DNA from 2 places in the Mesorhizobium sp. Cs1299R1N3 genome. Region 1 is predicted to be linked to the other one. Evidence: predicted binding sites of a transcription regulator. Region 1 holds the regulator's gene; the other holds the start of a gene.
What was found. Region 1 encodes HrcA, which represses chaperone genes, less so after heat shock. Its sites were predicted from a motif close to GTTAGCACTCNCNNNNNGNGAGTGCTAAC; they were not measured.
Positions count from the first base shown of each region.

Region 2: O7B34_RS19070 (co-chaperone GroES) is a predicted target of HrcA. The motif match lies at 1,793-1,821, and genes of this name have one in related genera.

Region 1 is NZ_JAPYKQ010000006.1:111,223-114,406, forward strand. Features, by position in the region: gene O7B34_RS15705 (PQQ-dependent sugar dehydrogenase) at 1-475, opposite strand, end outside; gene O7B34_RS15710 (hypothetical protein) at 559-756, opposite strand; gene hrcA (heat-inducible transcriptional repressor HrcA) at 897-1,979, opposite strand; gene rph (ribonuclease PH) at 2,182-2,898, shown strand; gene O7B34_RS15725 (VOC family protein) at 3,081-3,184, shown strand, end outside.
Region 2 is NZ_JAPYKQ010000008.1:172,373-175,556, reverse strand. Features, by position in the region: gene O7B34_RS19100 (LacI family DNA-binding transcriptional regulator) at 1-52, opposite strand, end outside; gene O7B34_RS19095 (hypothetical protein) at 418-624, shown strand; gene O7B34_RS19090 (hypothetical protein) at 629-820, shown strand; gene O7B34_RS19085 (DUF6500 family protein) at 894-1,112, shown strand; gene O7B34_RS19080 (DUF1488 domain-containing protein) at 1,113-1,379, opposite strand; gene O7B34_RS19075 (hypothetical protein) at 1,376-1,630, opposite strand; gene O7B34_RS19070 (co-chaperone GroES) at 1,874-2,188, shown strand; gene groL (chaperonin GroEL) at 2,248-3,184, shown strand, end outside.

The sequences.
Region 1 (3,184 bases):
TGGCGACATAGACCCATTGCGGGTCATTGCCGGGTGGATAGAAGGCGATGCCATAGGGCTGGTTGAGGCCGCCGGCGAAGATGCTTTTCTCCGCGGCTTTCGCGCTTCCGTTCGTCAGCCGATAGACACGGACCTGGTTGGCTTCGCTGTCGGCGACGAACAGGTCGCCGTTCGGCGCGACACGCACGACACGCGGATTGTCGATGCCGGACGCAACGAGTTCCGCCGAAAAGCCGGGCGGCAGTTGTGGCTTGGCGCCTTGCGGCCTCTCCGTCAGGCCGGCGCCGTTCGAGGCGGATTTGGTGACATAGGGCCTCGGCAGGTCTTCCGGCTTGATCAGCCGGCGCACGCCGGGCTTGTCCGCGCGCCAGTCGCCGAAGGCCGCCGGGCCTTTGAGCACGGGCTGGTCGGCCTGCTGGGCGAGAGCCGCGGTCGTGAGAAACAGTGCCGACATCGCCAGTCCGGCCAATCGCATCACTTCCTCCACTCGGTCGTGAAGGAAATTAACGATCGGCTTGTCCGTGGGTTCCGTCACGCACGGTGAGCAAACTTCCGGGATCAGGTCCCGGCAGCGTAGAAATCGTCGTCCAGGCGTTTTTCCAGTTCCACGAGATCGGCCGGCAACGGCAGGCCCATGGCGCGCATTTCCCGCAGTTTTTCGCGCAGCTGTTCCTGAATTTCGTGCTGGTCCTCCGGCTGGTTGACCATTTCTTCGAGCAGCAGGCTGATCTGGGCCTTGAATGATTCCAGCGCCATTCTTTTTCTCCTTTGCAGCCGGTCCTTCGGTGTCACACCAAAGGTGTGTCGAGATTCGGGTCAGGCCGAGTCGAAAACGGTGGCACCGGAAGCGCAGATGTCAGCCGTTTGCAGGCCGGCATCACCTGAATATCGATGCCTTAGCGCAGCATACGGGAAATCAGCTGCGCCGTATAATCAACCATCGGCACGATGCGGGCATAGTTGAGCCGGGTCGGGCCGATGACGCCGAGCGCGCCGACGACGCGGGCGTCCTTGTCGCGATAGGGCGCCACCACCAGCGACGAACCCGACAGCGAGAACAGCTTGTTTTCCGAGCCGATGAAGATGCGGACGCCCGATCCCTCCTCGGCAAGGTCGAGCAACTGGATCAATCCATCCTGCGTCTCCATGTCCTCGAACAGGTGGCGCAGCAATTCGATGTCGGCCTGGGCGGTGACGTTTTCGAGCAGATTGGCGCGGCCGCGCACGATGAGCCGGGCCGGCAGGCCGCTTTCGGCGCCCGCCCACACCGCCAGTCCCTTCTCGACGAGGTCCTGCGACAGCGTGTCGAGCGCCGCCCTCGTCTCTTCCTTGATGCGCGCGATCTCGGTGCGCGCCTCGGCCAGCGTGCGGCCGCGAATATGCGCGTTGAGGAAATTCGAGGCTTCGTGCAGCTGCGAGACGGTGATGCCGGCGGGCAGCTCGACGACGCGGTTCTCGACGTCGCCATTCTGCGACACCAGCACGGCAAGCGCCTTGGTCGGCTCGAGCTGGATGAACTCGATGTGCTTCAGCGCCACCTCGTTCTTGGCGGCCAGCACCAGGCCGGCGCCGCGCGACATGCCCGACAGCATCTGGCTGGCCTCGGTCAGCATGTGCTCCAGCGTCGCGCCCGAGCCGGAGGCCCGCACCTGCGCCTCGATGGCACGGCGCTCCTCGTCGGAGAGATCGCCAAGCTCCATGAAGGCATCGACGAAGAAACGCAGGCCAGCCTGCGTCGGCAGACGGCCGGCCGAAATATGCGGCGCGTAGATCAGCCCGAGATGTTCGAGGTCGCTCATCACGTTGCGGATGGTAGCCGGTGACAGCGAGGACGGCAGGATGCGCGACAGGCTGCGCGAGCCCACGGGCTCGCCGTCCCTCAGGTAGGAATCGACGATGCGCCGGAAGATGTCGCGCGAGCGCATGTCGAGCGATTGAAGCGCGGGCGACTGCGACGCGGGATCGACTGGCTTGGTCATTTGGCCAAAAACCTCCGGTTCAAGGATATAGACTTCGGTGGGCCGCGCGCAACCGGTGTCTGTGTCGGATCGCCCCGGGTGTCTGTGTTAGATCTCCCGGGTGTCTGTGTCAGATCGCCCGGTCCGTTTTCCTTTGCGCGCTGCCCCCCTTGCGTCTAAAAGCCGGCCACGATTTCAAGAAACTGACAAGAAAGCAGGCCGAATGCGCCCCTCCAAACGCCAATTCGACGAAATGCGCGCCATCTCCTTCGAGCGCGGCGTCTCCAAACACGCCGAAGGCTCCTGCCTGGTGAAGTTCGGCGACACGCACGTCTTGTGCACCGCGAGCCTCGAGGAAAAGGTGCCGGGCTGGATGCGCAATTCCGGCAAGGGCTGGGTCACGGCGGAATACGGCATGCTGCCGCGCTCGACCGGCGAGCGCATGCGCCGCGAGGCCTCCGCCGGCAAGCAGGGCGGCCGCACGCTGGAGATTCAGCGCCTGATCGGCCGCTCCTTGCGCGCCGTGGTCGACCTGCAGGCGCTGGGTGAACAGCAGATCACCGTCGACTGCGATGTCATCCAGGCCGACGGCGGCACCCGCACCGCTTCGATCACCGGCGGCTGGGTGGCGCTCTATGATTGCCTGCGCTGGATGGAAGCCCGGCAGATGGCCAGCGTTTCGAAAGTGCTGAAAGACCATGTCGCGGCGATTTCCTGCGGCATCCATGACGGCCAGCCGGTCATCGACCTCGATTATGTCGAGGATTCCTCGGCCGGCACCGACGCCAATTTCGTCATGACCGGCAAGGGTGGCATCGTCGAGATCCAGGGCACCGCCGAGGGCGAACCTTTCTCCGAGGACCAGTTCGCGACGCTTATGGGCCTGGCCAAGAAGGGCATTTCCCGGCTGGTCAGCCTGCAGCAGATGGCGGTGGCGTAGGGTTTAATGCCGAGCTTGAACGCCCCCCTCTGGCCTGCCGGCCATCTCCCCCTCAAGGGGGGAGATCGGATACGGTCTCGGCCTTCGCTGGTTTTCAGCGTTGCTGGGTGTGCGACAACATCGAAATTGCCAATCTCCCCCCTTGAGGGGGAGATGCCCGGCAGGGCAGAGGGGGGCACCTCGTGACTCCCTCCGCCATCCTGGAATCCGCCCTCTACGTCACCGATCTCAATGCCGCTGAGCACTTCTACACCGACGTCCTCGGCCTCATCCTGCTCGGCAAGGT
Region 2 (3,184 bases), on a different contig from region 1:
GCAAGGTGACGGGCTTGGGAAAGACCGGAACTGGCGGGGCGTCCGATGCCATCGCGGCAAGAATCCTTAGTTGGGAAAAGGTTTTCCCTTACCGGCCGGAATAAGGCCCGGCCAATGGCCGAGCCCGATCAGAATATCTGGAAAAACCTTTTCTCAATTCAAGGCTAGGCCAGATCGAAGGACTGATCAAGGGGAAAAGTTGCAGTCGCTCGCGAGATCGGATTTCGCGACGGGTGCCGTCAATCGAAGCGGGGACCACTGTTGGCCGCGTGCGCCAGCTGAAAGGATCCGACATCTCCCGGACCGATCGGCAGGTGGCGCCGATTTGGTATGCAAGGAGTTCGCGAAAGGGTGCTATGGAGGGGCCGGGCATCCCTTTGCCGGGGAACCCATCTCGCGACATTCGAGGTCAGTTTCGTGCGTAAACCGTCGCTCTTGCCCGTCTTTGGAAAACTTGGCGCCAAGGCACCGGTTGCCGTCATTCCTGTGCCGGTCCGGCCGGCAGGTCTTGCGGCGCGATTGCGGCAGACCCTGGCCTCGCATGGCGCCACGGCGTTGCAATTGTCGGTCGTCGTCTGGACGGTCGCTATCCTCGGCGCCGCATTTCTCTTCGCGCGAGGCTAGCCGCATGGCCGACCGTTATACACTGCGCATGGACTTGCCCCAAAGCTGGGCCATCATCGATGTCTTTACCGGCCAGCCCGCGGTGGTCAGGCAAAGGGTGATGGTCGGCATGAGCCCGCAGGATGCCAACGCGCTGGTCGATCAGATGAATATCCGCGACGTCAAGCGCCGGGAGAGGGCCGAACGTAAGTCCTGATCTGTCCAACGTTTGCCGAGGGCGGCACTTGGCGCGGACAAGATCCCGCCGCACCGCAAATCAGAGGATTCCCGTGAGAGCCAGCCTGAAGCAGAAGATACTGGAGGTCTGTGACCGCAGGATTTCCGAGAAAGGGCCCAGCGTCGGCGTGTCGTTCTATGCGTTCTTCGCCAACAGGAACGACGACCCCGAGTTGCTGATGGAAGTCGCCGAATGGTGGATCAGAACCCACCGCCTCGACCATTTTGAAAAGGCTGCGAAGATACGCACGATGGTCGCGGACCTCGGCTGATCAGCTGAAATCGGCGGCCGTCAGCGCATACAGGCTCTTGTGGGTGCGGCCGTAGGCCTTGGCGGCGACATCGTGGATAGTGGAACTCGACCTGTCGAAGGCGGCAAGATAGCCGGCCTCGTCGGCGGCGGTGTCCGGCTGTATCCTGGTCATGGCGTCGGCGGCCACGGAGAAGGAAATCTGGAGCATGCCGTCATGGCCGACGAAACGAATGCGTTGGCCGGCCACATCATAGCTGCGGCTGCGATTGGGAAAGGTCAGGCTCATGTCTTGACCCCCGTTGTGGCAGCCTTCTTGGCCACCCGTTTCGTCTTAGGCGTCGGATTCAGCGCTTCCGCCACGCGGTCGGCCTCTTCCTTGGCCAGCCGCAACTCCCTCAGCCTTGCCGTCTTGATCTCCCTGGCTTTCGCCTCGGACATGTATTCGGCGGTTGCCTTGTTGCGCTCCGCGTTCTTCTTCTGCTTGTCGACAAAGCGGGCTTCAGCTTTTTCCATGATCGTCTGATTGCCGTCGGCCATCGAAGTCTCCTTTGCGCATGAAATCGTGAAAACGAACTTGTCAGATAAATAGGCGCTCGACCGGCAAAATTCAACTTTTTGAAATATTTGGCTGATTTCGGATATCAGGAAACCGGGTGCGAAAATAATACTTCCAATATCTAATTCCGTCCCACGATAAATTTTGGCACTCCTATCTATCGAGTGCCAAACCGCCTATAAAGGGGGCGCGGCCGCCTATGCCGGCCCCAGAAAGAAGTCCTCATGAAGTTCCGTCCACTCCACGACCGCGTCGCCATCCGGCGCGCCGAAGGCGATACCAAATCCAAGGGCGGCATCATCATTCCCGACAATGCCAAGGAAAAGCCGCAGGAAGGCGAAGTCATTGCCGTCGGTCCGGGGGCCCGCGACGAAAAGGGCGCGCTCGTTCCGCTCGACGTCAAGGCCGGCGACTTGATCCTGTTCGGCAAATGGTCGGGGACCGAGGTCAAGATCGACGGCGAAGACCTGCTGATCATGAAGGAAGCCGACATTATGGGCGTCATCGAAAAGGCTGTCGAAGCCAAGAAGGCCGCCTGACTGGAGCGCCGCGCGTTCGGCGCGGCGACTGGCCCCCCTCAAACTCGAACGGAAAAATCATGCCTGCCAAGGAAATCAAATTCTCCACCGATGCGCGTGACCGCATGCTGCGCGGCGTCGAAATCCTCACCGATGCGGTGAAGGTGACGCTGGGCCCCAAGGGCCGCAACGTCATCATCGACAAGGCTTATGGCGCCCCGCGCATAACCAAGGATGGCGTCACCGTCGCCAAGGAAATCGAGCTTGCCGACAAGTTCGAGAACATGGGCGCGCAGATGGTGCGCGAAGTGGCCTCGAAGACCAACGACCTCGCCGGTGACGGCACCACGACAGCCACGCTGCTGGCCGCTTCGATCCTGCGCGAAGGCGCCAAGCTGGTCGCCGCCGGCATGAACCCGATGGATTTGAAACGCGGCATCGACCAGGCCGTCGCCGCCGTCGTCGGGGAAATCAAGGCGAAGGCCAAGAAGGTCAAGTCGTCGGCCGAGATCGCGCAGGTCGGCACCATTGCCGCCAATGGCGACGTCAGCGTCGGCGAAATGATCGCCAAGGCGATGAACAAGGTCGGCAATGACGGCGTCATCACCGTCGAGGAAGCCAAGACCGCCGAAACCGAACTCGACGTCGTGGAAGGCATGCAATTCGACCGCGGCTATCTCAGCCCCTACTTCGTCACCAATGCCGACAAGATGCGCGCCGAGCTTGAGGACCCCTACATCCTCATTCACGAGAAAAAACTCGGCAATCTGCAGGCGATGCTGCCCATCCTCGAAGCGGTGGTGCAGGGCGGCAGGCCGCTGCTGATCATTTCCGAGGACGTCGAAGGCGAGGCCCTCGCCACCCTGGTCGTGAACAAGCTGCGCGGCGGCCTCAAGGTCGTGGCCGTCAAGGCGCCGGGGTTCGGCGACCGTCGCAAGGCGATGCTGGAAGACATCGCGGTGCTCACATCGGGCCAGATGATTTCCGAGGATCTCGGCATCAAGCTTGAAAACGTCA